DNA from 2 places in the Photobacterium sanguinicancri genome. Region 2 is predicted to be linked to the other one. Evidence: riboswitches for the same ligand, from Rfam matches in the RefSeq annotation. Region 2 holds a riboswitch; the other holds the start of a gene.
The links. Region 2 has a riboswitch for cyclic di-GMP ahead of OCU87_RS10190 (TfoX/Sxy family DNA transformation protein). Riboswitches for the same ligand answer to the same signal wherever they lie in the genome.
Positions count from the first base shown of each region.

Region 1: it holds a riboswitch for cyclic di-GMP, as region 2 does, so the genes downstream of both, OCU87_RS11755 (lytic polysaccharide monooxygenase) here and OCU87_RS10190 (TfoX/Sxy family DNA transformation protein) in region 2, are expected to answer to the same signal.

Region 1 covers NZ_AP024850.1:2,510,257-2,525,986, reverse strand. The annotation lists gene mscM (miniconductance mechanosensitive channel MscM) at 1-1,405, opposite strand, end outside; tRNA gene OCU87_RS11785 (tRNA-Ser) at 1,637-1,724, shown strand; tRNA gene OCU87_RS11780 (tRNA-Ser) at 1,749-1,838, shown strand; gene OCU87_RS11775 (C25 family cysteine peptidase) at 2,273-4,783, shown strand; gene OCU87_RS11770 (LytR/AlgR family response regulator transcription factor) at 4,856-5,587, opposite strand; gene OCU87_RS11765 (LytS/YhcK type 5TM receptor domain-containing protein) at 5,565-7,259, opposite strand; gene OCU87_RS11760 (L-lactate MFS transporter) at 7,338-8,564, opposite strand; cyclic di-GMP riboswitch class I at 9,058-9,147, shown strand; gene OCU87_RS11755 (lytic polysaccharide monooxygenase) at 9,250-10,770, shown strand; gene yiaY (L-threonine dehydrogenase) at 11,113-12,261, shown strand; gene OCU87_RS11745 (TadE/TadG family type IV pilus assembly protein) at 12,915-13,493, shown strand; gene tadF (tight adherence pilus pseudopilin TadF) at 13,498-14,013, shown strand; gene OCU87_RS11735 (pilus assembly protein) at 14,018-15,517, shown strand.
Region 2 covers NZ_AP024850.1:2,130,495-2,146,224, reverse strand. The annotation lists gene punC (purine nucleoside transporter PunC) at 1-714, opposite strand, end outside; gene punR (DNA-binding transcriptional activator PunR) at 821-1,723, shown strand; gene OCU87_RS10225 (CDP-alcohol phosphatidyltransferase family protein) at 1,791-2,396, opposite strand; gene OCU87_RS10220 (ATP-binding cassette domain-containing protein) at 2,389-3,054, opposite strand; gene OCU87_RS10215 (ABC transporter permease) at 3,020-4,732, opposite strand; gene OCU87_RS10210 (ABC transporter substrate-binding protein) at 4,847-6,019, opposite strand; gene lpdA (dihydrolipoyl dehydrogenase) at 6,061-8,271, opposite strand; gene OCU87_RS10200 (carboxymuconolactone decarboxylase family protein) at 8,282-8,905, opposite strand; gene OCU87_RS10195 (hypothetical protein) at 9,049-9,441, opposite strand; gene OCU87_RS10190 (TfoX/Sxy family DNA transformation protein) at 9,767-10,357, opposite strand; cyclic di-GMP riboswitch class I at 10,483-10,588, opposite strand; gene purR (HTH-type transcriptional repressor PurR) at 10,865-11,869, opposite strand; gene OCU87_RS10180 (heme ABC transporter ATP-binding protein) at 12,200-13,015, opposite strand; gene OCU87_RS10175 (FecCD family ABC transporter permease) at 13,012-14,049, opposite strand; gene OCU87_RS10170 (heme/hemin ABC transporter substrate-binding protein) at 14,077-14,922, opposite strand; gene OCU87_RS10165 (ExbD/TolR family protein) at 14,919-15,341, opposite strand; gene OCU87_RS10160 (MotA/TolQ/ExbB proton channel family protein) at 15,338-15,730, opposite strand, start outside.

The sequences.
Region 1 (15,730 bases), 380 kb from region 2:
GCTTAACAATATTGACCCACTGAAATGGAGAAAAGAACCAGCGGATTTTTTCGACGGTATCTACAATTAAATTCCAGCTCAGACTATTGGTATCAGGGGCCCAAAATAGCTCTTTTTGTGATTCAGTGGCTAACTCAGTCAATGCATTATTGAGTTTGTCATAGGCAACTTTTAGCGTAGCTTCTTGGTAAATGATCTTGTCAGAGCTATTAACGACTTGTTTAAGCAAGTCGATATTGGCCTCGATAAGTTCTTTCTCTGTACTTTGCTGATCGGGTGTTAAATTCTTTGATGCTGGTAGTTTTGCTTGGGCTATTAAGCGATCAAGTTGTTGTTGATATTCGTACTTCTTTATTTGGTGTTGTGCAATTTGCTGGTCTAGCACTTCAATCGGGGGATTGGCAGGGAGCTCTTTAATGCGAGTGCGCAGTGTTTCACTAAATGCAGGGCTTAAACGTAGCCATTCCGACACGCGCTCTAGTTCTTCCGTAGCACGACTAACTTGGGCCAAGTGCGCCGTGGTTTGTTGCTGTAACTGCTGAACTTGCTCTGTTTGAGTCGTCATTGCCGTTAGGGCGTTAGATATTTGCTTATTGGTTAGCACTAATCGACGGATTTCCGTCGGCTGATTCATCAGTTCACTCTGTAATTCATCGCTTTGTTCTGCAGCTTCATCGACAGAGGCGCGCTCAACACGATTAAGCATATTTTGCAGGTTGTTGCGGTATGCTTGGCTGGCTTCAATGTCTAAATTGATACGTTGAATGCTTAATTTTGCTAATTGACGACGGTTACCCGCACTGAGTTGTTCAGCTTCAAGCATGTAAACTTGGCTAATGTAATATTGGTTTGCAATATCGAGTACTAGCAGCTTATCTGCGTTGTTGCTGGTATTCGTTTCTACACGAATTTTATTTTCAGTTGCTTTGATTTTTGTGCGAAGCTGCTCTGTTTGAATAGAGAAGAGATCAATACCTTGCTCTATATCTGAAAAGATATTTTTCTGGGTTTTCCGAGTTTGTTCTAGCTGTTGTAGTTTTTGATCTCGGGTCGCCATTTCTAGCGTGAGTTGATCGGCATTCCAGTCGGTAAAATCCGGAAACTCAGTGACAGAGAATATACTGATCTGTTCTTTTAGTTCATCAGAGAGGCGAGGATAGTCAGCCATCAATTGCTGATAATCTTTGGTTTGGCGATTAAAGTCTTTTATTTGCTCTAGTTGGCGTTGCGCTTTTTGGAAAGTATCTAAAATCTTTAATGTGTCTGGTGTCTTGGGCTCTTGTTCGAGTTGCTCAATCTTTTGAGTCAATATCTCTTGTGTATTCGTTAGCTCATCAGCATGGCAAGATAACACTGAAAAACAAAACAGCATCGTTGAAATCAGCAGATGCTTAAAGATCGCCATACAGTTTCCTTTTGAAGCGCAAACGTCAGTGCTAGCGCAAGTTTGTGTAAATAGGGTAGTTTTACGTAATTCTAAATTGTAGCAATGAATAAATACAAGCGATTGCCGTAAGATGCGACAATTTGATCTAATACTGGTCATGCAGTGATTTGATTCACAAAAATGCTTGACCATAGACGGCCAACTGATTACATTAGCGACCGTCGTAACGCAGAGCGTTTCCGACAATGTGGTGAGGTGTCCGAGTGGCTGAAGGAGCACGCCTGGAAAGCGTGTATACGGCAACGTATCGAGGGTTCGAATCCCTCCCTCACCGCCATCATCTTTTAAGATGATAAAATTCGGAGAGATGGCTGAGTGGTCGAAAGCACCGGTCTTGAAAACCGGCGGCGGTTTATCCCGTCCTAGGGTTCAAATCCCTATCTCTCCGCCACATTAAGAGAAAGCCCAGCAGAAATGCTGGGCTTTTTCGTATGCGTTGAATTTTGACAATGGACTCGGTCAAATCAGTTTTATAAGAATATCATTATATATAGCTGGCTTACATTGAAGATTATAACATCTCCTTATGTTGGAATAAGGAGATGTTATTTAATTTTTTTTGTTTGGTTTGTTATATTGAAATATTATTTTCATACTGTGAAATTAAAAAATCTTTGAAGTGGTATTAAGGGAAGTAGTATTTAACTCTATTGGTTTATAACAGTTTATTATAGGTTGTAAGTTATCTTAATTAGGTGACGGTTACTGATATAAGTTAATTTCTGTTGTTATAAATAATATTAATAGTCTATTAACTTGTCTAGTTTATAACAGGCATGCCTTATATCACTTCTATATATCTGTCATTATTTTTAAGGACTGAAGATGAAATTAGCAGTAAGCTTGGCCATTCTCGGCTTCTCGGTGGTCAATGCTAACGCCGCCGTGTCAGAGCATGTCGATAGTACTTTGTTTGCGAAAAAAGTTGTTGTATTTAATGATAATGTGACAACTGATCCTGAACTAAGTTACTCAGATAACTTTAACGAGCTTCAAAAAAACGATCAGGAAATAATACTGGAAGCCAGTATTAATTCACTCACTTTTGCGAAGGCAACGTTAGCAGATGGTGTAACGTACGATCGTATTATGCTGCCAAACAGTGGCGGTGCTAAATTTCCTGGCGCACCGAATATTGAAAGCTACTCTAAAATGGTTTCATTACCATATGGCGCTGAAATTAATCTTATAATCGAAGACGTTAAATGGTCCAAAATTTATAAAAATGTTATCGTTGATCCAACGCAGCTCCCTTTCCCTGATGTCGTTCTTGAGAATGGTGATCGTCCAGATGAAAGCCTTCCTTTTGTGAAAGATATTGATACTTACAATAAGTTAATTGAAAATCAATATTCGCCAATTCAAATTGTGAATACTTTAATTGTGCGTAATAAGCGCTACGTTAATCTTGAATATCAACCAATCGATTATAATCCGAAAGAGAAGACAGTTCGTTTTGCAACGAGTGTGCGTTTTAAATTAGGTTTTCACGGTAACTTTCAAAACATTGACTCTCAACAGCGCTTAGATCCAATGATTGAGAGCTTAAAAACTGATGTTAAGGCGTCACTGTCCAATGAATTGTTGATTGACAGCAGTGATGTAGTACAAAGCGATCCTGTCTCTAGTCTTCCCACAACAGCGCCTGTATTAACGGCGGCGGAGAAAGCAGATTATCTGATTATTTCTCCACCGGCTTTCATTGATGCAATCAAACCATTGGCAGAATGGAAACGTAAAAAAGGTTATCAGGTTTATATTGCATCCACCGCTGAAACGGGTAATACCCAGCAAGAAATTAAAGACTATATTCGCAACTCATATCTGAAAGGTACGATGACAAGTTATGTTTTGTTGGTTGGTGATCATGAGGATGTGTCTGGTTGGGAAATTAAGGGTCATCCTTTTCATGGTAAAGATCATACATGGGTAACAGATTATACTTACACTTTGGTGGATGGTAATGATGAGTTTGCTGACTTAAGCCTTGGTCGCCTTCCGGGTGATACGGCTGAACAAATTACCCATATGGTTGAGCGCACGCTGAAATATGAAAAAAAACCAGAAATCAGCGATCGTTATAACCATGTTTTGCTTGCTGGGCAATTTCAGGATCATAAAGGTGAGCACCTTGTTGCTGATCGTATGTTCATGGAAGATTTGAATCGTATTGCTGATTTTTTAGGCCCTGATTTTGATTTTTATAGCCAGCCTGGTGATCCTTTCAATAAAGGTTTCCACATTCATACTGCTTTACAGTGGGACAGTTCAACAACAGAAGCACTTAAATATGGTGGTTGGAACTATGGGCGATCACGATTAACACCGCCAGAATTTGTTTCGCAGGCATGGAAGAATCAAGGTGAGGGTGATCGAAATGATATTTCCCGTGCGATCAATCAAGGTGTTGGTTTAGTGTTTCACCGTGATCATGGTTACGGAAGCGGATCTGGCTGGGCAGACCCTCATTTTACTGATCGTGAAGTGAATGGTTTGGCTAACAATCAAGTTTACCCTGTAGTTTTTAGTTTGAACTGTGCAACGGGTTGGTTTGATGGTATTGATTCATTTGCTGAGTCTTGGATGCGGAACACTAATGGTGGTGCCGTTGGTTTTACTGGTGCTGCTCGTGTCAGTTACTCAGGGTATAACGATCTTTTCCATGTCGGTGTGATGGATGCTTTTTGGGATGATTATGATCAAACGTGGTCATCGAATATCTATGCTAACACTTGGAAACCGGCAGAAGCGTTAAATCGCGCGAAGCAACAAGTTTTTTCAGGGTACTCAGTCCAAGACAGAACAGCTAAATTGACCGCACGCTTGTTCAATTGGTTTGGTGATCCTGATTTGGAACTCAGAACATCAGTGCCTCAGCCGCTTTATGCTTTTCATTCGCCATCTTTAGAAGTAGGCTCATCAGAACCGTTTGAAGTGTCAGTTCGCACGCGCTCAGCCGTGACTGAAAATGCTCGTGTTGCTTTGGTTTTTAAAGATGGTCGTGCATTAGTTGGCAAAACGGATAATTCGGGCCGGGTGACATTTAACTTTACAGCTAAAGAGTCATTTACTGTAACGGTAACAGAACACAATGGCATTCCTTATGAAGAAGTTGTGATTGTGAAAGAGAAGCCAAAGCCTCAGCTGCCGGTGCAACCAAAGCCACCGTCGTCAGTGCCGGTGAAACCGCAACCGCAGCAAACGCCGACTCTTCAAACTAATAAGGAAGAAGCGGGTGGCGCTATCAACATGTTATTTCTATTGATGATGACTGGCATTAGCGTACTAAGAGAAAAGGTGAAATATACCCATAATATTGATTGGGAAAGTAAATGATCAGGCATTAATTCTGGTTGGAGTGAGGCATAAACTTATGGTTTATGCCTTATTTGTTTGTAGCTATTTAAATCATAACTTCATTTTGGTTCTAAACAGTTTAATATTATTTCGGCTAACGGGAATGTCAGTACTACTGTGCTGCACATTAACGACATAGGTGCTGTTCATTCCTGGAGTGATTTGCGTAATTTTGTTTAGATTTATGCAGTAAGAACGGTGACAACGGAAAAAAGCCTGTTCAGGTAATCGCACCATCAGCTCACTGATGGTGTAGGGGGCGATATACTGACTGTCTTGTGTATAGACTTCAGTGATTTTTTCTTTTGCGACTGCGTAATGAATATCTTTAATATCAATGATGCAAATACGGTTCTGTTGTTGAAGCGGCAGCGTTGATGTTGGCGTATTTGCCAGAATAGATTCAGATTGGTTGTGAACCACTGACTGTTGCTCAAGCTTTTCGAGTACGCGCTGGACACGCTCAACGTTAAGTGGCTTTAATAAATAATCAATGGCTTCTATGTCAAAGGCATCCAAAGCATGCTCTTTATACGCGGTGGTAAATACCATCTTTGGGGCGCTTTGTGTATTGTGCAGGTTTTTAGCCAGCATCATACCGTCAATAGAAGGTACATTAATGTCTAGGAACAGCACATCAACAGTATGGCCTTGCAGGTACTTAAACGCATTTAAGCCATCGTCAAAGACTGCCACGACATCGATATTACTGTATTGAGATATAAGGTATTTTAGCTCTTCTTGAGCTAAATACTCATCCTCAACAATTACCGCTTTCAACATATATTGCCTCTGTTTGACGATCCAAAACCTTAAAAGAAACTTCAACCCCATCTTTTAAATTATGGATGTCGAGCCCATGACCATAAATGAGCTTGACGCGTTGATGCACATTGATTAAACCGATCTTGTTCTTTTCCATAGCGCCACTATGAAGTTTATCAATAACAGTTTGTGGGATCCCAGCGCCAGTATCTTTAACACTGATCAAAACATGATCGCTTTGCTGCTTAACTTTTATAAAGACATGCCCAGGGCGACTGAAAGGTTGGATACCATGTTGAATAGCATTTTCAACCAAAGGCTGGATAAGCAAGCAAGGGATCTGAATATGAACAGGATCAATATCAAAATCAACCGTGAGCTTGTTACCAAAACGCGCTAATTCAATTGCCGTATAATCTCGAACTTGCTGCAATTCTGAATGCACATCAATAAAGTCTTCGTCTCGCTCCAAGTTATAACGCAGGAAGTCGGCTAAATTGGCGATCAATGAACGTGCCTTATCGGGCTGAATCCGAATTAAGGTCGAGATAGCATTCAGTGCATTAAATAAGAAGTGTGGATTAATCTTACTTTGTAATGCAGAGAATTCAGCTTTCTGTAGCATTGTTCTGGTTTGCTCTGCACTTGATGCTTCTATTTGGGTTGATATCAATACTGATAAACCCTGAGCCATTTCGATCAGCGGTTGTGATATTTGGTTCTTCTTGCGAAAACATATTTTCAGCGTGCCTGTAATATGATCGCCCTCTTGAAGCGGGATAATCAATGCGGAGCGGTAATCCTCGTACTCATAATTATTAGCAACAACAGAGGTCTTTTGGGCTAATACTTTTTTGACCAATGGACCACAGGCGGTTTGGTGGTCGTTATAATGGCCAAGCGTTATGCCATTGGCATAGGCTGAGATGAATTCACGGTCAGTGATAAAGACAGCATCGGCTTGAGTTTCTCGGCGAATAATGTCACAGATCTGGGCCAAACTATCAGAATGATTTTTCTTAAATAAAGGCAGCGTTTGGTTAGCGATATCTAACGATCGTTTTGCTTGTTGCGCGGCAAAGCGGTCACGTTCGTTGTGAACATCTTGGATACGTTTAATGATCAAGCCTATGCTTGCAGAACCGAGCACCATAGGTAAACCAATATTTTGAACAATACTGGCAGCCAAATTTTTGTCATCGGCCAGCAGGTATATCAATGCCATGGTTAATACTTCACAAAACATCCCAGCCGCAATACCCCAGCAGATGTAATGTTTTTTATTACCAAAATGGTATATCAAGGTGCCACAGATCCCAGCGAAGGTACTGGTAATTAAGCAAGGTATGGATGTTGGACCATCAATGTCGATTAGAAAGCGGTGAATACCTGAAATTATCCCTGCGGGTAAACCGACCCAAGGACCGAAGATAATACCGCCTGAAATGATTGAGATAATACGGACATTGACCAAAGAGCCTTCTACATTCACTCCGGTATAGGTACTGAAAATCGCGAAAAAGATGAATAAAAGAGAGACAAAGATGAGTTCAGTCGGCTTCCGCTCTGATTCATCTTTATGCATGATGTCTTTGAATACGCGTGCTTGTGTTAATAAGAACAATGCTGACAGCATGAATGCCGCGCGTTCCAACACATTGAATAACATCTGTAAATGTTCAAGGAACAAGCGAGATACTCCCTTTAACGGAAAAAGCCCTTAGAGTGAACATAAGGGCTTGATAGCAAAATTAATAATCAGTTGTGGTTAACACATCACAGGCTGAAGAGGTTGTGTCTTGTTCGGTAATTTAACGGTGAGTGAGAACACGATAGAAATGACCACCAATGCTAGCATCACTGAGAAAGTTGCTGTAAAACCACCAAAGAAAGCCGCAATGACTGAGCCGAAAAAGCTACCAATACCAAAGCCTAAATAAATGAAACCATAATTTTTGGTTAGGTTATTTAAGCCAAAAAAGTCACTAACCAAAGATGGGTACACAGTAATTGTGCCACCAAAACTAAAGGCAATGCAGGCAATCGCCAAGTAAAAACTTGATTGTTCTAGTGTGACTAAACGTAAGCACACAACACCGACCAAGCAAATAACCAGCGCAATGCTGATAACACGAATACGCGCTATTTTATCTGACAACACGCCAAGAACCAAACGACCAGACAGGTTACACACTGCGATAATAGCAACAGAAGTTGCAGCGGCTGCTGAATTAAGGTGAACAAAGTTTTCGCCAATGTCTTTTGCTACGCCAATAACGTAAAGACCAGACATACAAACCGTTAAGAAGATAAGAGACAGAATCCAAAATTGTGGTGTTCTGAATGCCTCTGCAAGCGTGAAGTCTTCTGAGATTGGCGCTGCCATCTTGGTTTGCGCTTCAGTTTTACTTGCTTCTTGATGGATCGGCGCGTCACGCATCATCATACCGCCAACTACCACACAACACATTGCAATGATGCCCCACACGCTAAATGTCATTTCGACACCTGAATGGGTTAAGAAGTACATGTTAATGTATTTGAAGCCTAAGCTACCTAAACCATAAGCGCCGATAGCACATGCTGATGCAACACCTTTACGTTCAGGGAAAAACTTCACGCAGTTTGATAGCGTCATCAAATAACCCGTACCATCGGCAAACCCGACCAAGAACCCCGCGACTACATACAACACGATTAGGTTCGGCGCATAGGAAGTAATGATTAGGCTAAGCCCCAGCATAATACCCGCACTGATAGTAACTTTACGTACCCCGAAACGCTCTTGCAGCTTACCTGATAGTGATGAAGCGACGGCTAAGGACAGGCTTAAAATACCAAATGAAAAAGCTACTTGGCTGACGGGGGTATCCAGTTTGCTCGCAAGAGGCGCATTAAACAGGCTCCATGTATAGACAGAGCCAAGTGCAAATTGGGTAATAATAGTGCCCAACAGCGTCCACAGACGGCTAGGTTGCTTTGTTGATGATTGCATGCCGCATTCTCCAAAATCGTTCATAGTCAAAATCGCATTGGATGTAGTAATACGCCTAACCGTCGATGACGCCAATAGCTTGTCAAAACTATAAAATGAGCGGCAGTTTATGGGCATGAACGGCACTATTTAGGCATGAGTGGCAGTATTAAGAGCTGGGTAAACGTTAGGTTTATAAAGAAAGAGAAAGTAAATGTTATCGTTCTCTGCGTGAAAGATGCTCGACTATTTATGCATGTAAATATTTAAAGACTTTGTTGAGTGTTGAACTGACCAAAGGTGAAAAATGACAGACAAGGTGCCGCCATTGGCCGTCAATATTCATAGAGATTAACGCGGTTTTCATCATTCTGATTTTAAAGAATTAACCCTGTATGTACATCATACTTATTGTAGCGAATAAGTGCTTCTGTGCATGGTATTTTGAGATAAGCATTCCACATCTAGCACGTCATTTTTGCCTTATTTTCCATACTGAATTTTCATAGGAGGAGTCAGCTAAAGGCAAAAGCTCTGAAAGGGGCTGGCGCAAAACTTCCGGCCTACGGTTTTATTGTAAAGCTAGGGTAGCGGGGTTATCTGAATTTGGATGATTCTGCTGTTTTACGTGTAACGTATATACAGCACGATACCATCCGGTAATTAGCTGGCTTCCTTTTATAATAATGAATACGGAAGCTATTACATGAAAAGTCAGTTTTCTTTCTCTATAGGCGTAGCTACTGCTGCTATTGCGGTTATCCCGTCTTTAGCACAGGCGCATGGCTATGCGACATATCCCAAAGCTCGTCAGGTTATTTGTAGTGAACAAGGTGGGCATTGGGGATCACAAGATGGCTCGACCATAGCTAATGAAGCATGTCGCGCTGCGTTTCAAGAATCAGGTACATACCCTTTTGTACAAATAAACGAGTTTGCAACACTGGTATCTGATTACAACAATATGGATGCTGTAAAAGCCGGCGTTAAAGATGGTTTAATCTGCTCTGGTGGTGACGCTAGAAAAAGTGGAATGAGTGTTCCTTCGATGCAGTGGCAACGTACACCGATGAAAGCGGGTGAGACGTTTACGCTTAAGTACTTAGCAACAGCACCGCATAACCCAAGTCATTGGCAAATTTACCTCACTAATACTAATTATAATGCGGCGCATAGCCGCTTGGCTTGGGATGATCTTGAGCTAGTCCAAGAGTTTGGCAGTATCGAAAAAGTGAACATTGATGGAACCAACTATTATCAAATGGATGTCACTTTACCAGCAGGCCGAAGTGGGGATGCAACACTAGTGACACGATGGCAGCGCGATGATCCTGCGGGCGAAGGTTTCTATAATTGTAGTGACATTAAATTTGACGGGGATGCGCCTACGCCTACGCCAACGTGGTCAAGTAAAGGCACGTACGTAAAACCTGGTGTTGTCGCTAATGCTGGTGACGCCGTATGGTTCCGTATTTTCTCAGAACAAGGTAATGAAGTCGTATTTGAGAAATTACCTATCACGGGTGCTAACGCAGACTTGAACGTGTGGTCGTACGAATTAGCTCAGCAGATCAATACTAAATATCCAACCCTTGCTCAAATTGGCGTTAAGAATGCCAATGATGAAATCGTCTATGAATCTTCTGATTTGCACCTAAACCAAGTGTACGTGACCAACAGCAATTATAACTATGCTTTAGATGTACGTGAGGGCGGTATTTTGCCTCCACCACCAATTTCGGTCGAAGGTTTGTCTGCTGAATATCAGCTAGATACAAACAACACCGTGGATATTTCTGCTGTGGTACGTTCGGAAGGGGATTACAGCATCTCAATGCAGCTGTTGAACCAAAGCAACCAAGAGGTTGGAAAAGCAGAAGGGCAGCTTAGCGGCCAAGCACCAACTTTGAGCCTGACTATTCCTGTTACAGCAGACGGTACTTTCCAGCTAAAAATCACAGCAACAGATACCAAAGGTACAGTTCAAACTGTTGAAGAGCGCACTGTGACGGTTAAACCAGCATCATCTGGTGGTGACTACGATTACGAGTATCCATCGAGTATTGGTAGTTACGATGCAGGAACTAAGGTACTCGCTAAAGATGGCAATATTTATGAATGTAAGCCATTCCCCGCAAGTGGCTGGTGTCGTATTTATGCGCCTTCAGCTAATCACTATGAACCTGGTGTTGGTTCACATTGGAGTGATGCGTGGATTAAACGCTGATCGCTAATCAGTAACTTTTCTTTCTAACTTAACCCCCATTGGATAGCGATATTCGTGGGGGTTAATGTGTCAGGTGTAACCCTTACTGTTTCGCCTGGGAATAGCTATGTTTTTCCATGTGGATTATAACTGTCTGATTTGTAGTTGTTTATAGTGATATCGGTCATGTTGTTCGTCTATTTTGGATACTTAAGATTGATAGTTTGCTCAAGATCAATTTCTTATTGATAGGTGAGGTGTTACATAAAGGCGGAGAGCAAAGCGAGATACTTTTTACATCTAGTGGTTTATCTGTAGATCGGCGTTTAGCGTAAAAAGTATTCGTAATTATGGAGAATTATAATGAGCAGTGCATTTTTTATCCCAGCAGTAAACTTGATGGGTGCAGGTTGTTTAACTCAGGCTGTTGATACCATTCAAGCACACGGCTTTAAAAAAGCGCTTATCGTAACTGATAAAGTTTTGAACCAAATTGGTGTAGTTAAACAAGTCGCAGATTTGCTTACAGCACGCGACGTTGAATCTGTTGTGTTTGATGGCACTCAGCCAAACCCTACAACTGGTAATGTTGAAGCGGGCCTTAAGCTACTTAAAGATAACGAGTGTGATTTTGTAATCTCACTGGGTGGTGGTTCGCCGCACGATTGTGCTAAAGGTATTGCGCTTGTTGCTTCTAACGGTGGCAAAATTGGTGATTACGAAGGTGTTGACCAATCTGCAAAACCTCAAATGTCGCTAGTTGCTATCAATACAACGGCTGGTACTGCATCTGAAATGACACGATTCTGCATCATTACAGATGAAGAGCGTCATATTAAAATGGCGATTGTTGATAAAAACACAACACCGTTATTATCAGTAAATGATCCAGAACTAATGCTTGCAAAACCGGCTTCACTAACAGCAGCAACAGGTATGGATGCACTAACTCACGCGATTGAAGCATATGTTTCAACTGCGGCAACACCAATCACTGATGCGGTAGCAATTAAAGCGATTGAATTAATTCAAGCGCACCTTCGCACCGCGGTTAATGAAGGTCAGAATATCGAAGCGCGTGAGCAGATGGCTTATGCTCAATTCATGGCTGGTATGGCATTCAACAATGCGTCATTAGGTTACGTACATGCAATGGCGCACCAACTAGGTGGCTTCTACGATCTACCGCACGGTGTGTGTAATGCAGTACTGCTTCCTCACGTACAGCGTTATAACGCAAAAGTATGTCCAGAGCGTCTTTCTGATGTAGCAAAAGCGATGGGCGTTAATGTTGAAGGCATGACTGCAGAGCAAGGTGCTAATGCAGCATTAGAAGCTATTCAAGTGCTATCTAAAGATGTAGGTATTCCTGCTGGCTTAACCGAGCTTGGTGCTAAAGCGGAAGATATCTCAATTCTTGCGGATAACGCATTAAAAGATGCTTGTGGTTTTACTAACCCTAAACAAGCTACACACGAAGAAATCTCAGCGATCTTTACTGCGGCGTTGTAATACCTTCGTATAGCAAGAAAACAGAGTCAACAAAAGGCAGGTATGAATATACCTGCCTTTTTTATGCATAAAAATATGTTGTTCTTCTATTTCCCTTACGCCAACTAGCCATCGTTTATTACTCAAAGTAAATTAACGAATAAATATGTATTTTAATTGTTTATTCGTAGTGAGAACGTCAGGTAACTAGAAAACACATCTCTATCCTCTCCCAAAAAGCGCCCCATTTAAGTAAAATTGATGTTTTTACAATTTAATAAATTGAGTAAATAGCGGTTTGATGCCATAAGTGTAATATGTTTTATAAAATATAAAGATAATCTTAAATTAAAAAAGAGCATAGGTTTGACGAGAGCTCTCTTTGTAGTGTAGTGAAAGGTAGGCATCAAACCTTTAGTTAATTTTGTACACATAGGATGGCGTTGATTGTCAATATTACAGCTAAATCCCTGTTTAACATGAGCCATTCATCGTCAGTATGATGATATTTCAATGATACCTCTCGTGAATCTTGCTAGATTATTGAGCAAAAGCATAAATTTGTAGATATGCGCGTCAAATAATTGTCATATCGGTTTTATCAATGTAAGATGCGAAACTTATAAAGTCTGAGGTGCTGGAAATCTCAGAGAATAACTAATAAAAATATAATAATGATTATGAATAGACCAAGTATAAGCAGCCAAAAAGGCGTATTTGCAATTGAGTTTGCATTAGGCTTTATTGTGCTATTTATGTTCACAATGCTTATTTTTGAAACCTGTCGTGTGACTTACATAGCTGCTGTTTTGGATTATGCTACGGCTGAAGCTGCAAGGGATGCTCGCGTTCAGCTGAAAGAAAATGAAGAGTATAAAAAATACGAGTTTGTTGATTGTAATACTTTAAGCAATAGTAGTGATAAGTCCCATTGCCTTAGAGTTAAGCAAATTGGTAAAGATCAATTTTCTCAGTGGTATTATAGCTTTATAAGCACAAATGCAGGTGTTTTGTGGGATGTGTTTACTAGTGCTAGTGATTATTCATTAAATGTTGATGCGTACTTAAGCCCTGTCGATTTCGCAGCCAATAAAAAAACAACTAATTGGAATAAAGCGACACTGGCTGAATATACAGTTACATACACGTATCGCCCTTTAATGCTGCAGGCGTCGTTTGCAGAAATGCCCATAACAAGACGACTTATAGCAATTCAAGATACAGCATTGTTTAGAGAAAAATTAAAAGGCTAGAGCTATGAGTAATAAAATTAGTCAAAAAGGAACGTTCAGTATTGAGCTTTCATTTGTTCTATTAGCTATGGCTGTGCTTTTGTTTTTTATATTTGATCTTGGCTTTCAAGTTATTCAAAAGAGCCAATTAAATAGAACGTCATACTCATTGGTGTCTGTTTTAAAGGAAAGAAAAGCTTTTTACAGCCCGAACTCAAGAGATACAAATTGGACAATAAATCAGTCACAAGCAGATCAAATGCTACAGATGGCAAAAAAGCTCCAAGGGAATAATGCAGATATTAGAGTGAGTATTGGCTTTAAAAGCGGCAGTCAGGCTGAAGTTTCGCTTAGTGCTGGTGATAATTCATTGACTTGTGATAGTAGGCCAATACCTAACACGATGACTCAGGGAAGTAAGCGTGATTTAAACGTATACCGCGTGACTATTTGTAAAAAAGTGCCAGCTTTTTATGAGGCTGCCTTCTTATCTAATAAAAATAGAGTGTTAAGTTCAACTTCAGTTTTTGTCGGAAGATAATAAGATGGATAAGAGAAAGCAGAAAGGCTCCGCGGTTGTTTATTTTGTCTTTGTTGCAGGAGCGATTCTAGGGGCTGGCGCGCTAGCGATAGAAGGTAGCCGTTATATCACGGAGAAAGCTCATCTAGGAGATACAATGGAGGCAGCATCAGTTGCTGTTTCTGAAAGTGATGATATTCGTGATGAAGATAGTTTTAATGAATCTCAAGCTAAAGTGATAGCATCAGCTTGGGTTGACTACTTGATGCCAGATAATAAGAAGAAAGAGTTTACGGTATCTCGAACAAAAGAAGAGTACAAAAAAGAAGTATCTGGTCAGCAAGTAGTTAGAACTGTCCATCATTATAATTTAGCAAGTACAACAACACATAATTCTTGGATGGCTATGTATGGTTTACCATCTTTTGAAAAACAACAGAAAATATTTAATAAAGCCACTGCTGCTCGAGTAAGAACAGACTTTGAGCCAGTTGATGTAGTATTTGTTTCTGATTTTTCTGGATCGATGTCCGATTATAAGCGAGTCGATAACTTAAAGTATGCGATAAAAGAAGTTACTAAGACTATCTTCGATGGTACTCAAGAATTGAAACAAAAGCACCCTGGTGAGAATATTAATGATTCAAGCTTTGGTTTTGTACCATTTTCAAAACGTGTTGTATTTAAGAAAGGGCAGAGTTACTTTTGTTCTTCTCTTTTATTGCCTCCAAAAAATTCAAGTTATAATCGCCCTCGCTTTGAGCAGGACTTTTCATATGTTGCAGGACTAAGTAGAAAGAACAGAACTAAATGGTATAACCAGCTAGAACGATTATATTCATCAGATGAGATAAATGTGATGGAGAAATATATATCATGGGCAAAAAATAGTAGTTACTATACGATTACGAACCTTGATTATAATACGACTAATTATGGTGGTTATTTCAATCATATAGATTATCAAAGAACGGCATCGGAGATTCAGCTAGATTCAAACAATCTAAAACTTATGACACCTATGAAAATGGGACAAAATAATTTTCGTACAGATTGGCTTTGCTCTGTTAAATCAAGAAACCCTGCACATCATGTTATTGATCGCGTAACTATGTCAAAACAAGATGATATTGATGGATTTAATAATACAATTAAACCAATGAGAGTTGGTGGTGGTACAGATATGTACCAAGCGCTGTTAGCCGCACCAAGCCAGTTTTATAATGCCATCAATAAAAATAGATTTATTTTTGTTTTATCAGATGGTGATGAAAATAATGATAGTTTTAAAAAGTTAGTGAACGAAGGACTTTGTACTACCATTCGGGAAAAAATGAAAATCAATAAGAATGGTGAAGCAATAAATTTTGAAATGTTTGTAATCGGGCTCAAGTTTACACCTCACGGTAATTCTTATAACACATGCTTTGGTAAGCATATTTATACGGTAAACGATCTCAGTAAATTAAAAGATGTCATCATGGAATTATTGAGTAGTACTACATCTTATAATATAGAACGATAGACGCTAGTTACATAGTTGAATTAACAGTGTAAACATTATTTCTAGCTGGGTATTTTGTCATTATTTTGTCATTATTTTGACTCTTTTTTTGTAAGCTATTGATTTTGATTGGTTTGTTTTGGTTGTGTTTTGTCGGTAAATGCTTGCATATAAATATAAAATCATTATTATAAGTGATAGTTAGATAATGATTTTATATAAAAATACAGCATT
Region 2 (15,730 bases):
TGACATAACAAACGGTGAACCTGTTAAGTAAGCGAAAAACGCAGCAGAACAGGCAGCAAAGATAACCATGTTACCAACGAATTTTTTTGAACTTAAGATTTGTTGGTAATCTCGTTTCAATTGAACCAGCACTTTCTCTTGTTTTTTATCAACAGGAGCACTTTCTGTTTCTTTAAGCGTCATAACTGCTAATACTGCACCAAAAGCAACCAGTGCAATGAAAATGCTACGCCAGCCTAGTTGGTGCTCAAGGAGTGCACCTGCTAGCGGCGCAAGTGCAGGTGATAGCGCAACTAAAGGCATGATGGTCGCAAAAACACGCTCAGATACTTTGCCTTCGTAACGGTCAATAACCACTGCTTGCCAGATTACAGTTGCACTACATGCACCTAAAGCTTGTAGGAAACGAGTAAATAGAAGTATTTCAACGTTTGGCGCCATCGCACAAAGGGCAGAAGCAATACTGAATAGCGTCATGCCACCAAGAAGAACTTTAATACGACCAATGCGATCAGAAAGTGGTCCGTAAACCAATTGACCTAGTGCCATACCTAGTAGGAAAACACTTAAAGTAAGACCGATAAGCGATTGAGAAGTCTCGAAATCAGTTCGGATTACTTCAAAAGCAGGTAGGTACATATCTGTTGCTAGGAAACCTAGCATGCTTAAGCAAGCAAACCACACTAAAGTAAGATTAGAAGGTTGTTTATTCATGTTAATTGACCGAGTTTCATTATTTTATTGCCGCTATGATAAATCTGGTAGTTACAGCTGTGAAACGTTAATATTTCACTATTGCTTTCAAAAAAATTGATTTGATATGTTTTCGTACAATGATCTGCAAGTTATTGATGTGGTTGCGCGTAGAGGAAGCTTTTCTGCCGCAGCGGAAGAGATGCATAAAGTACCGAGTGCGATCAGTTATACCGTTCGGTTAATAGAAGAGCGATTAGCTGTCGAATTATTTGTTAGGTTACACCGTAAGGTAGAATTAACCCCTGCTGGGCATTATTTTGTTGAGCAGGCGAGGGATCTATTAAAACAGATGGATAGCATTCGTTTGCAAACACAGCGTGTAGCAAATGGTTGGTCGCAAAATGTTTCAGTTGCGTTGGATACTGTGGTGCGTGAAAGTCGCGTAAATACCTTGGTTCGGGATTTTTATAAAGCGTTTCCTGATGTGGAACTGCACTTAACCATGGAGGTATTTAACGGCGTCTGGGATGCCTTGGCTGATGGGCGTGCGGATATAGCCATTGGCGCAACAGCCGCTATTCCTGTTGGTGGCAATTTTGATTATCGTGACATGGGTATACTGACGTGGAAATTTGTCGTTGCGCCTAATCATCCGTTGGTGAATGTCCAAGCGCCTTTAGGGGATAAAGACTTAGCGCAATACCCAGCAGTTTGCCTTGAAGATACAGCGCGTACCTTACCTAAACGTACGACCTGGTTGGTTGATAATCAGCGCCGTATTATGGTGCCTAATTGGCATAGTGCCTTACAGTGTATTAAATCTGGCTTAGGGATCTCTGTTGTACCAACGCACATGGCGATCCCTCGGATTGAACAAGGGGAGTTGGTTGAGTGTCAGTTAGAAAAAAAACCGTTTGATAGCCCATGTTGTTTGGCATGGAATAAAGAGAGTAAAAACCCAGCAGTCGATTGGCTTTTACAATATTTAGGTGATAGTGAGCAGTTGCATCAAGAATGGATGCGATGATTGACCAAAATATAGAGTTAAGGTGGCGAATGCGCCACCTTTAAATGAGCATATGAAACGAATGGTTTTATTTTAATGTTTGGTAACCAGCCCAAATACGTGTGGTGGTTGTTATCCAACACAAAGTGCCAAAAATCCAAGCAATGAGAGCAAAGTGCTGAGGCAGTAAACAAAACAGGACGAAGCAACCAATGGTTTCTGTCCCTTCGGTTAATCCACCGATGTAGTAAAGCGACTTTTGTTTATATACTGGGCTCTCAATATTACGTTTACTCGCCATGATGGCAAAAGCAAGAAAACTGGAACCTGTACCAATAAATGAAAAAATCAAGAATGCACCAGCGATGGCGTTGGCTTCTGGGTTTGCGATAACAAAACCAAATGGCACCATGGAATAAAATAGAAAATCGAGTGTAATGTCCAGAAATCCGCCGCAGTCGGTAATACCTTGGCGGCGAGCGATTGCGCCATCTAAACCATCAAAAAGTCGATTAATAACAATAAAGCACAAAGCCAAGGTGTATTGCTGAAACGCTAAGGCAGGTAATGCACATAAGCCAATAACAAAGCCTGTAACGGTTACTTGGTTTGCGGTAATACCGAGTTTATCAGGCAAAGCGGATAAGGTTTTTAATGGCCAGCGAATAATTTTAATGGCGTATTGATCAAGCATGCGTTACTCCTTGAGTCCATGGCCATTCAAGAACAGCACCACCGTACGGGATGTCATCCACATCATGACTGACCATTACTGCGGGTATGTTACTTCGCTGTATTTGTTGAAAAACGAAGGCGCGAAATGTCTCTCGTAGCGCTTTATCAAGTTTACTGAAAGGTTCGTCCAGTAGCAGGGCCTGAGGCTCTGAAAGTAGGGTACGCATTAGGCTGATGCGTGCACGTTGACCACCAGAAATTTCTGATGGCATCTTCTCGGCAAGTTCAACTAAATCAATATCAACTAAGGTGGCAAATGCCCGTGCTTTTCGTGTTGAGTATCGAATATTTTGGGGCAAACCAAACGCCAAGTTTTCCCAAACAGTCAGGTGCGGGAAAAGAAGGTCATCTTGAAAAAGAATACCAACTCGGCGTTCGTTAGGTTCAAGATCAAGAATACTGCTGTTATTAAGGGTGATATCACCGGACAAAGAAAATGCGGAGACTAAATGGCCAGCAATTGCACTTAATAGTGTCGATTTTCCACAGCCACTTGGGCCCATAATTGTCAGAATCTCACCTTTATCAATACTAAAGCTTAATGCGTTAACTAATACGGCTGAATCTGCCGATGCGAAAGTGTTACTTATAGTTAGGTTTTCCACAGATAAACTCATCCGTGCTTGTACTCCGTTTCGTGTTTGATTGTGGGCGAACACCACTATGGTTGCTAGCAAAAAGGGCTAGCGAAAAGAAAATGAAAGGCAATAAACCCTGCAAAATACCGTATATTGCACTTACTCGTCGATCTTGCCCGCTAGCAAGCGCAACGGCTTCCGTTGTTATTGTTGTTACGCGACCGGCACCTAACATTTGCGTAGGCAGATATTGAGTAAGGCTGACACTTAAGCCGATTGCAACGGCAATCCAAAGGCTGGGCTGAAGTAAAACCCGCTTCACTTTCCACCATGCTTGCCAGTGTGTGCAGCCAAGGCTACGGGCTGATTGATACAAACGAACATCAAAACTACGCCATGGGCCATCTAACGCTAAATAGAGATAGGGAAACACAAAGAGGATATGGCTCCAGCAAACCCATAACCAATAATGCTGTCCTGGAATAAAGTGCGTGGTGACTTGTAAGCCAAAAAGTAATGATAATTGCGGGATTACCATAGGGATCGCAATAAGCCAAAACGGGATGCTGCGTTGGTGTCTGTCTCTGTATTCTAGACAGCCAATGGTTAATATAAGGGCAATAGCAGTACTGATGACAGCCAGTACAAGGCTATTGAATGATAATTCCCACAGTGTTGGTAGCTCTTGCAGCCAGAAGCGATCACTCAAACGGCTTGGCAACATATCGGGGAATCGCCAGCGTTGAGCAAAAGACCACATAATTAGAATTGGAATAATGCACAGTGGAATAATCACTAAAGGTAAATAACCCGTGTTACCTATCAATTGGCGAACTTTCGCCCCACTAATTTGCCATCGACGCCAGTATTGTAATACTAACCATTCCCCAAAACGTGCAGTAGCCAAAGTGATCAAGGCAAGTATTAATAGACATAATGCCCCTGCGGCTGCACGTGGAAGTAAAGAAAGATCGGGTTCATTAAACCATTGCCAAATTAAGACCGAAAATGTGGGTGGACGGGTAGGACCAATAATAAGTGCTACATCGACGACAGATAACCCAAACGCTAATACGGCATAAAACGGTAAGCGCATTTTGGGTAGCCATTGCGGCAAAATAACTTTCAGCCAAATATCGGCACGGTTATAGCCAAGCCCAGATGCTGAAGCATACAGTCGGTCAATATTGAGTTGCTTTAATACCGAGACGCTCATCAGCACCAAAAATGGGGTCTCTTTTATTGCTAACGCTAGGGTTAGACCGATGCCATAGGGATCTTGAGTTAACGATGGTGCGTTATGAGTTGTGAAACCAAGCCCTTCGATTACTCGGTAAATCCAACCTGTCGGCGAGAAAAGAAAGGCAAAGCCAATCGCAAAAGCAACATGAGGCATCGCTAGCATAGGCGAGAGCATGCGCTCAATTCTCTGCCAGCTTTGTTTGTGCCAATTAGCTTGAAGAATAAAGAAGGTGAGCGCCAAAGCAATTAGGCTACTGGTGATACCCGTAAAGAGTGATAACTGAATGGATTGTGATACACCCGGCCACGAAAGCACTTGATGAAATCCGCTCAGATTAACGGCATCAAGCCCTATAAACTGATTAGCTCCAGCGACAGGTAGCCAAGAGAAAGCCGGAAGTAATATCCCTGCCATGCCCGGAAGAAGCGGTAAGATGCACAGTAAGATGGCACTTAAAAACAACACGTGGATCAACATCTAGTCTAACTGTCCATTTCTTGTCTATTTGCGCTTATGGTCATAGATACGAACCATAAGCGCGGTGGTAAAGTCGGAGTCTTTGCTGAGCAAAGCCTTAACGCGTAGGCGCTAGTGGCCGTAACGTTTTTGCCATTCTTGCTCTAATGCGATTTGCCAGCTTGGATGTGGTTCAGATATTGGTTTGAACAGTGCAAACCCACGTTCACCTGCTGGTAAGGCCTCTTCTTTAAGCACTGATGGGTCACCCCAAATACGGGTGTCCGCTTTACGCATTTGTGCTTCAGGGCTTAGCAAGAAGTTGATTGCAACTTTTGCACCAGCTTTCGCTGTAGCATTCCATGGAATAGCAAGGAAATGGATATTGGAGAGAGCCCCCTGATCAAACGCATAAGCTTGTGCGGTTTCAGGTAGTTTTCCATTTTCTATAGCTGCATTGGCGGCATTAGGGTTAAAGGTAATCGCCATCAACAATTGACGATCATCCAATAGCTGAATGGTTTGCGGACTCCCTGATGGGAATTGTTTGCCTTGTTTCCATGCAACAGGGTGAAGCTGATCCAAGTACGCCCACAGTGGCGATGTGATTTGCTGGAACAATTCAGTTTGTTGAGTCGCATCAATCGCCGTGGCTAAACGTTCAGGCTGATTAGTTAATGCAATCAAAGCCGCTTTCAGGAAGCTCGAGCCATGGAATTCTGGAGGTTGAGGATAACTAATCTGACCGGGGTAGGCTTTAGCTAGGCTCAATAACTCAGAGAAGTTCTTAGGCGGGTTATTTAATTGCTTGGTGTCATGAATATAGACTAACTGTCCCACTCCCCAAGGGGCTTCTAACCCTTCAGTCGGTTCGGTGAAATCAACATCAACAGGCAAGCGTTTATCGACCAACGCCCAATTAGGTAATGAAGATACAAATGGCCCATATAAAAGATTACTGTGTTTCATCGAGCGGAAGTTTTCGCCGTTGATCCACACCAGATCAACGCTGCCATCGTTATTTTTCCCTGCGGTTTTTTCTGCAAGTAAACGCTGCGTGGTTTCTGCAATGTCAGCAACTTTCACCTGCTTTAGCGTGACGTTGTAACGCGACTGTAGTTCGCGAGAAGCCCAACGTAGATATTCGTTGATTTCTTGGCTACCGCCCCACGCATTAAAGTAAACCGTTTCACCTTTGGCTTGTTGAAGTACTTGCTGCCAATCTTGTTCGGTTGCCATTGAAGGTGCTTCCGCATAGGCTGTACTTGCACTTGCCGCTATGGTTAAGGCGGTCAGTAGTGTCATTGCGCCTGAGTACAGGCGCTTGAAAGAAGGTGAGCGTTGCATTACATATCCTTATTTTCTTTTAGCGGCTCGGCTGCTTGATTTGCGACAGGCTGCTTTTTACCTTGGCGCATCCATTCGTGGTATTTCTCGACCCAGTTTAACAGCATTTTAGGGGCATTAGCCTGCTTCCATTGTCCCGCTGCGTATTTTGTGGCTTCGCTCATGGTTGGATAAGGGTGAACTGTACCTAAGATCTTGTTTAACCCCAAGTTGTGACGCATTGCTAGGGTGAATTCAGCTAACATTTCACCAGCATTACTCCCAACAATTGTTGCGCCTAAGATAGTGTCTTTGCCCTTGGGTGTGATGACTTTGACAAAGCCATAATCTTCACCGTCTGTGATCGCTCTATCTAAATCATCAATACCGTAAGTAATGACTTGGTATTGAATGCCTTGCGCTTTGGCTTCTTTTTCATTGATCCCCACACGAGCAACCTCTGGTGATGTGTAGGTGGCTGCGGGCAGTACCGAATAATCGGCTTTGAATTTTTTAAATTGCCCAAACAGGCCATTTACCGCCGCAAACCATGCTTGATGCGCAGCAGCGTGAGTCAGTTGAAAAGGCCCTGCAACGTCGCCAACAGCAAAGATATTGCGGTATTTTGTTTGCAGGTAGTCGTTCACTTCTACTGTGCCGCGCTCGCTTGTGGTAATGCCGAGTTCTTCTAAGCCAAAACCTTGTACGTTAGCAACACGCCCAAGCGCGAGCATGACATAGTCAAAGTCAGTGGTGACAGTCTGCCCTTGGTGCTCAAGGTAAGCACGTTGGATGCGAGAGCCATCATCCTGCTCGATAGATTCAAAGCGTAAGGCTTTGTGGTTTAGTTTGACCTCGACGCCGTCACTTTGTAATTTGCTATGCACTAACTCTGCGGCATCAGCATCTTCGCGGATAAGCAGTTGGTCAACCATTTCGACCAAGGTAACTTGGCTGCCTAATCGTTGGAAGCTTTGTGCGAGTTCACAGCCAATCGGCCCGCCACCCAGAACAAGGAGTTTCTTGGGTTGTTCTTTTAGCTGCCAAATAGTGTCTGAGGTAAGGTAGTTAACATCTTGTAGACCCGGAATATTAGGAACCAGTGGGCGAGCACCCGTCGCAATCACGATGTTTCGGGTGGTAATGCGCTCACCGTTTACTTCTACTTCCCATGGCGACAAGATACGCGCTTCACCAGATACGCAGTTCACACCTAACGACGAATAACGTTCAACAGAGTCATGTGGCTCAATTTTGTCGATGACAGTATGAACGCGCGTCATGACTTGTTTAAAATCGACTTTCACATCGCCCGTAGTAATGCCGAATTCTTTTGCTCGGGTAATTTCAGACATTGCATGTGCCGCACGAATAACAGCCTTTGAGGGTACACAGCCTGTATTTAAGCAATCGCCACCCATTTTATGACGTTCAATTAACGTTACTTTTGCTTTTACTGCTGCAGCAATATAGGCACTGACTAAGCCACCCGCACCCGCTCCAATCACGACCATGTTTTGGTCGAATTTTTCAGGCGGTGTCCAGTCAGCATATACGCGGCGCTGCTCGATAATGCCCATAACAAATTTCGCGACCAGTGGAAAAACCCCTAATAGCGCGAGAGAAATAAGCACAGGGGCTGAAATAATGCCACTGAGTGAATCTATTTCGCCAAGTTGGGTACCCGCGTTGATATAAACAGCCGTACCTGCCAGCATCCCTATTTGGCTGACTAAGTAAAAGCGTTTGGTTGATAGCGGTGTTAACCCCATTAGTAGGTTCACCAGAAAGAACGGGAACACTGGGATTAATCGCAGTGTGAATAGATAAAAAGGACCGTCTTTTTTAATGCCTGCATTGATAGGCGCAAGACGATGCCCGAATTTAGCTTGTACCCAGTCGCGAAGAATATAACGGCTAAATAGGAAAGCGAGTGTCGCACCAATGGTGCTCGCAAACGAGATTAAAATCAGGCTCCACCAAAAACCAAATAATGCCGCACCCAGTAGAGTCATGATTGCCGCGCCCGGTAAAGAGAGTGCCGTTACAACAATATAAATCGAAAAGTACACGATACTCGCGAAGAAGGGACGTGCTGCTATCGTATCTTGCAATGCGACTTGCTGCGCCTTCGCTTGCTCTAATGTGAAGTACTGGCCTAAATCAAACAGGAACCAACTTCCAATAAGCGTGGCAATTATGGTAATGAGCAGTAGTTTCTTTTTATCCATGAGATAACTCCTACGATTTACTTGATGGTGGAGGTTGTGTAGCCGATGACGCGTCCTGTTTATCGGCCGAGTTGTTATCGTTCAGTGCAGATGTGATAGGGATGGAGCAAAAGCCTTGCGCAGGCACATCTAGCGCGGTATTAAACTTAGCTGATAGATTTTGAAAAGCGATCAGTGCAGTAAGTTCAACGAGGCTATCTTCATCAAACCACTGTTGCAGATCAGCTAGCATCGTTTCTGTTACTTTTTGCCCTGTAATAGTCATGGCTTCAACATAATGCAGCACCGCTATTTCTTCATCGGTGAATAAGGTGATGTTTTGTTGCCACTGGGAGAGGGCTTTGATCTTTTCAACAGAATCACAACGCTCTGCTAGGCGCATTCCATTGGCATCGACGCAAAACTCACAATCATTAAGCTGTGAAACACGGACACAAACAAGAGAGCGCGTAACAGGTGAAAGTGGAGAGTGGCGGCGATCAAGGTAGCCAAAAAATCCTGCGACTAACCAAAAGAGTGGTGGACGGCGTCCCCACAGCAAAGAAGGGTTCAGTTCTGCGCCGAAATTACGCTTCTGTAGCCAAAGTAATGGGCGGACAAAGATGGAGTATTTGTTTTTTTTCGCGAGGCGCACTGCGTCGTTTCCTTATGAACACATGATATAGCACCAATGCTATACCAAGGTAATAAAGGAGACCCAACGAAGGACGCAAATATTTCAATTAATTAGAGAAAAACTGAAAATAGCCGCTGAGTGTCTGTAATTTGAGCAGCTTTTTAGTTAATGGCTACTTCTACAGCTTGGCTACGTTCTTGTTGCACAACACGGTTATCCGGAATATCAGACAAAGCGATATAAGCTGATGCGATGAAAGGCAGGCATGCAAGGACCAGTGTTTTGCCAATGTGATAGTTTCGATACCAGTATTTACGAGCGCGAACTTTGAGTAATACGCCCCATACAATCAGCATGATATTAAAGCCGCATGTCAGGGTAACTGTATCAATGAGTGCATTAAGTGGAGCCAGTTGCTGAGAGACTAGTAGCATGACTAAAGCTGGAGGGAGTAGGCTAAGAAGAACAAAGGCACGGAATAACTTTGGCCATTTGTTAAATTTGTCTTTGAATATGTGGTCTGTTTGCCCAGGAAAAGGCTTTGAACAGAGCATACTTGCCTCACTTTTTGCAATCTATAAAGAGACTGCACGTTGGTTATGGCGAAGGTTATGAAGCGTCATTAAAGTGGCGCTACCTTCATGCAACAGTTGCCATAAGTAGTTAAAAACAATTTTTTGACGTTGGTTGTTCTGCTGCTAGCCAGTATTTTACTTATTTAAGGTAAGATTAAAAGTTAACTGATGCTTTTGTGAACAGTATTTGTGAGAAGAGTCAATCTTTGACGTAATCCTGACATTCAGGAGGCTGGAGCTATAAAAAACGAGGCCAAAGCCCCGTTTTTTATATTGTAAAAAGTGTTGTTTTTGACCGAATGGCTTAAGGTAATAAACCTAACAACTCTCCGCGTCTTGTTTCACTGATCACCGACCAATGTCTGCCGCTGATCGCGCCTTCTAAAGCCCAAAGCAACTCGATGTTGAGATTATTATCATGTGTATCGAGTAGTGCTTTATAAGCATCAATAGCGCCAACTTCTACAAGCTTGTCGACAGTATCAATACCTACTTTTTTCAGCATACGTTCATTCGCTAACCGTAAATTGGGTAAATCTTTGATACGTGAAGGCCCAACTTTACTTTTTGTTTCTTTGTCGTTATTTGCACCGTCTAAAGAACCGCGTGCGTGTTCAATGATCATCTCTGGAGTATTCCACCAGGTATCAGGTATTGCAAAATGCTTAGTCACAACGGGAAAACCGCGTTTTTCATAAACATAAGGGGTTAAGTCAGCTTTTTTAAACTGCTCAATATTTTTAGCATTGGCACGAAGGTGTAACTTATTTTTTACGACAAGTGCAAACATCGTTTCACCTGAAAAAATGCCAAAACCGCCAAACATGGACCGTGATTTAACACTGTCAAAGCAGTCGAATAATTTTAGGGTGTCTTTAAGTATTGGTTTATCCATGCGACTTCTCGGTGAAATAAATCTGGGAGTCACCTAACATATAAGCGAGGAGTTTAGATTAGCAAAGCACACTTAATATATGTCAAAAGCATGTCAAATCCTGAAGCAGGTTTTGCGTTAAATCCATCGGTAACCCCGCTACCTTAAAAGTGTTAAATGTTACCCAAATAACACTCTGTTAGGCCGGAAGCTTTGCGTCCCATTCTTTCAAATGGTTTGCCTTGTTCGTGACTGAATAAGCATATCGTAAATAGCAGAAAATCGTTTAACTTACGGGGGTCAAAGTGTGATGTTGCTTCAATTATTACTATTAAGAGAGAGAGAATATTCAGGTGTGAAATGAAATGAGCAGTAAATTGAAGAGAACTATTTCAATTTTATAAGTAAACTTATTGTTATAGATTAAGTGTTTGTGTGAAAAAATCGAATTTTAAGCGATGTGAATTTATAAAAAAACCGACGTTTAATATTGTCGGTTTTTTGTTTTTTTATGCGCAATAAGAATAATTAATTGAGCTTATGAACTGACTTACGGACAACGAGTGCCGGTGACATTTCAAAAACACGGGTCTCATGTTTTTTATCTTTTACGCGTTCCATCAAGATTTCAATCGCTGTTTTACCTAAGCGGCGTTTAGGCTGGTGGATTGTTGTCAAAGGTGGCGAGAAGAAAGGTGCTAGCTCGATATTATCGTAACCAATGATTGAGATATCTTCAGGCACTCGAATTCCATGTTGAACGAAAGTACTGATCATCGCCATTGCCATAATGTCGTTAAAACAGAAGATAGCAGTAGGGCGCTCTTTCATTGCAATAAACTGTTCAGCTGCTTGTACGGCAGTCTCACACTCGAAGTCACCTTCAATGATCCAATCTTCATTAATATCTAGATCAGCTTCACCCATCGCTTTTTGGAAGCCTTTCAAGCGTTCACGACAGGTTGATTTTTCATTGTGGCCAGATAGACAGCCAATCTTAGTGTGGCCATTTTCGATAAAGTGCTTGATCGCGACATAACCACCGACTGCTGCGTTATCTTGGATTTTATCTGTGTGTGGGCTTTCTGGGCCCCAGTCCATCACAACCATAGGTAGATCACTTTGGCGTTCTAATAGATCTAATAAACGCTGGTCGAGATCTGAACACATAACCATCAAGCCATCTACACGCTTTTCAGCCAGCATGCGCAAGTAATCACGTTGCTTAGAGAGGTTACCTTCGGTGTTACATAGAATTAAGGTATAGCCTTCTTTGTAACAGTATTCTTCTACGCCATGTACAACTTCAGCAAAGAACGGGTTAGTCGATTTCGTTACTAACATACCGATAGTGCGAGTAGTATTACATTTCAGGCTGCGAGCAACAGCACTTGGCGCATAGTTCAGTTCATCGACGGCAGCCAACACTTTCTTCTGTGTTGCTTCTGCTACGAAGCGTGTTTTGTTTATCACGTGAGAGACTGTTGTCGTTGAAACACCAGCCATACGTGCAACATCTTTAATCGTTGCCATAGTTATTCTTCTAATAATTGCAATAAAGAGGGTCTAGCTAAGCCATCCAACACGCCTACTCTTTTTACGTTGAGTGCATGTGTCGCTTTAGACCTTCCATAAAAGTGAAAAGCCGCTTCTCTAGGATGAGCGGCTTTTATAGATTAGGGTAGCGTTACATTGTTAATCGCTTGCGTTCACATTTTACTGAGTGTAGCGCACAGTGCAACGTTTCTGTTTATCAAGATGGTAATACTTGATAGACATCAACAATAATAATGTAACTATGGTGATTTTTGATGCGTTAGTATGCATTCGCATGGGTAATGTAATAAATACGCAAGTAAAGTGCTACAAAATCACGGGGTGTTTGTGCACCGGATGCTCTGTCATAGTGACTGGCCAACCGTAGACTCGTTCAATGTTACTCGGTTCGAGTGCGTGCCACGCATCGCCATCTGCTTGTATTTTGCCATTATTCACAATAATCAAGCGATTGGCATATTGTGCCGCTAGGTTTAGATCATGCAATACAACGATAACGGCAGCGCCAGCTTTAGCCATGTTCTGCGCTAATTGTAACGTCTTATGCTGATGAGCCAAATCAAGAGCCGATGTGGGTTCATCAAGCATTAGAATCGCATTTTCATTTGCTTCACTCAGTTGTGTCAGAATTCGCGCAAAATGAACTCTTTGCTTTTCTCCGCCAGATAAAGAGGGATATAACCTGTCGGCGAGTGTTGTGACATCGGTCTTTTCCATCATTTCAGCTGCTGTCGCCGTTGCATCCGCGCGGGGAAGATCGAGTGGTAAAGCACCGAGTTCGACTACTTCTTGTGCGGTAAATGCAAAGCTTAAACTACTGTGTTGAGGTAAAACGGCTAAATATCGGGCTAACGCTTTAGCTGGCCACTTAGCTTGGTTCTTATTATGAATGCGGATATCACCTCCTGCATCCAACTCGCCACACAGTACTTTGAGTAGTGTACTTTTGCCTGCGCCGTTAGGTCCAAGTAATGCGGTCACCTCACCATGCCTAATCTCGAGATTAAAATCATCAAGTAAGATTTTACCACCAAGGCTGAGGTTTAACCCTTTAGCTGCGATCGCAACGCTATCATGGTGGGTCGACTGCCATTGATCAGATATATGAGCATCAACCATCATGATAAGCGACCTTTTTGTTTAATAAGTAACAGAATAAAGAAGGGGGCACCTAAGATGGCGGTAATGATCCCTACGGGCAATTCAGCGGGAGCCGCAATAACACGGGCGATCATATCTGCAATCAGCAAAATTAATGCGCCAAGCAAGGCTGATAATGGCAGTAAGCTTTTATGGTTAGGCCCGGTAAGCATACGGCCTAAATGTGGAATAATAAGACCAATAAAGCCAATCACGCCTGTTAGCGATACGCACACTCCCACACCAGCAGCACACAACAAAATTAGGCTGCGTTTTAATGCTTGGACATTCACACCCATGTGTTTTGCTTCAGCTTCGCCAAGTAGAAAGGCATTTAGAGCGTTGGCCTTGCGATCAAACACCCACATAAGAATACCGAATGTTGAGAAGGCGAGTGCGATACCTGGCCATGTAGCACCCGCGAGTGATCCCATTGTCCACAGTGATAAATCACGTAGAGCTTGGTCATCGGCAAAGTAATTCATTAAGCCTAAAGCTGCGCCAGAAAGTGCTCCGATAGCCACCCCAGCGAGTAGCATGATAGTAACGGATGTTCCGTTTTTATCTGTCCCCAGTGTATATACCAACCAAGTACTTACTGCGCCACCAAGAAACGCCATGATAGGCACAGTACCTAATGTTAATAGGATCGGGAAAGATGATGCTAAAGAACCAAAAAGAACAATAGCCAGTGCAGCACCTAAACTCGCACCACCTGAAACCCCAATGATGCCAGGATCGGCCAACGGATTTCGAAATAGCCCCTGCATAACAGCACCACATAAAGCGAGAATGGCACCAATCGCAATACATAATAGTGTTCTTGGCAGCCTTATTTGTTGGATCACTATCTGGATGTGTGCGGGTAATTCACTTTGCCAAGGCGTAAAGGCTTTTAAGCTTTGACTGAGAGTTATAGCCATAGGGCCAACAATCACGGATGTAGCCACCGCAAGGAAGAGCAAGCTCAACCCAACGGGGAAAACGATTTTTAATGGAAGTCTTTGGATTTGCATAACGGACACGTAATCAATACTCGACGATTAAGGGTAGAAAACGCGGTTTAAGCGTTCTGCTTCACTGAGGCTTTTAAGTCCAAGGCCACCAATAAGTGCCGTGCCATCAATAACAACAACGGCTTTATTAATGCCTGCTGGGGTGGCAGCAAGGAGTGGAAGTTCTTTGAATAGACCGTCAGCTTGGCCGATTGAGTTGTAAGTACGGCTACTTAGCATGATGATATCGGGTTGCATTTCAAGCATAGATTCCGCGGAAATCGGCTTATAAGACTCCACTTTTTGCGCTGCTGGGTTAATACCACCCGCAAGATTAATAACGGTATCTGCTGTTGTATTGCGTCCACCTACAGTTGCAGGGCGACCTTCATGAATCGATAGGAATAAGACTTTTACAGGCTTTTTACTTACGGTAGAAGCACGTTTGTTATTGTTTTGAATATTAGCAACTTGCTGCTTTACCTTTTCTTTTAGCTCGTTTGCTTTGTTTTGCTTACCTGTGATTTCGCCAATGCTATCTATACGATTTAGAAGATCATTCACTGTTTCGCCTGAATTGAGAATATTCACCTCAACACCAGCCTGTTTCACTAGGTCGAGGGTAGTTTTTGGCCCCATTTCTTCCGAACCTAATAAGCGAGTAGGGGTTAACGCGATCAGGCTCTCTGCAGATAATGCGCGATGGTAACCCAGCGTCGGGATATTTTTATTCACTAAGCTTCTGCTGGTGGCATCGACTGCGACAATGTTTTGCTCTGCACCGATAGCATTTAAAAGTTCAGTAATGGCTGAACCTGCACTGATGATACGCTCATTAGCCAAGCTTGATGTGGCGGTTAAAAGCAGAGTTGTAGCTAAGACTAAGCGTTTCATGATGCTTCCTCTTCCATTAGTAATTGTGTTGCTTTGATTTCATGTTGTTGAAGTAGTGCCAAAAGCTTGAGCATGTGTTCGACTGATGCGCCTTTATCTGCACCAATAACAACGGGCTTTTTAGGGTTAGCTTTTACTTCTTTTAATAAGTTGATGCTAAAGCTTTGCCAGTTATTCGCTTCTTTACCTTGTAGAGCCCAGTAGGGATCTTTTGCCAATAAGTTGATCGTAATGGGATCAGCATGGGTTTCTTGTAACACTTCGGTACTTGTTTGCGGCAATTCCACATCAAGGGATTGAAGTTTCACACTGGCTGTCAGTAATAAAAACACCATTACAATGAAGATGATATCGAGTAAAGGCGTAAGATCAGGTTTGAGTTCGTCACTGTCCCATGAGGTGTTTGATGCGCGGATCATGGTTGCACCTTAGATCCATTCATTACTGCTGCGGTTTGGGTTGCTGCAGAGCTTTCAGTTACTGCTGAATCATCTGAGGTATGGAAGTTAATGCCTTCAATCCACAGGTTACAATGATTGAGTGAGTGCTCTAATTTAGAGGTAATGCTGTCAGCCCAAACGCCTAGAAGTTGTGATCCAGTAATAGCGGGTAGGGCAATAATCAAGCCTGCGGCTGTGGTGCGCATGGCAAGGCCGAGCCCGTCGGCAAGATCGTTTGGAGTGACTGACCCCGTTGATGCTGCAATGCCCTTAAACATATCAATCAGACCAAGCACTGTGCCCAATAAGCCAAGTAATGGGCTGATAACCCCAATCAGTGCCAGTAAGCGCAGCCCAGATCGCAGTTG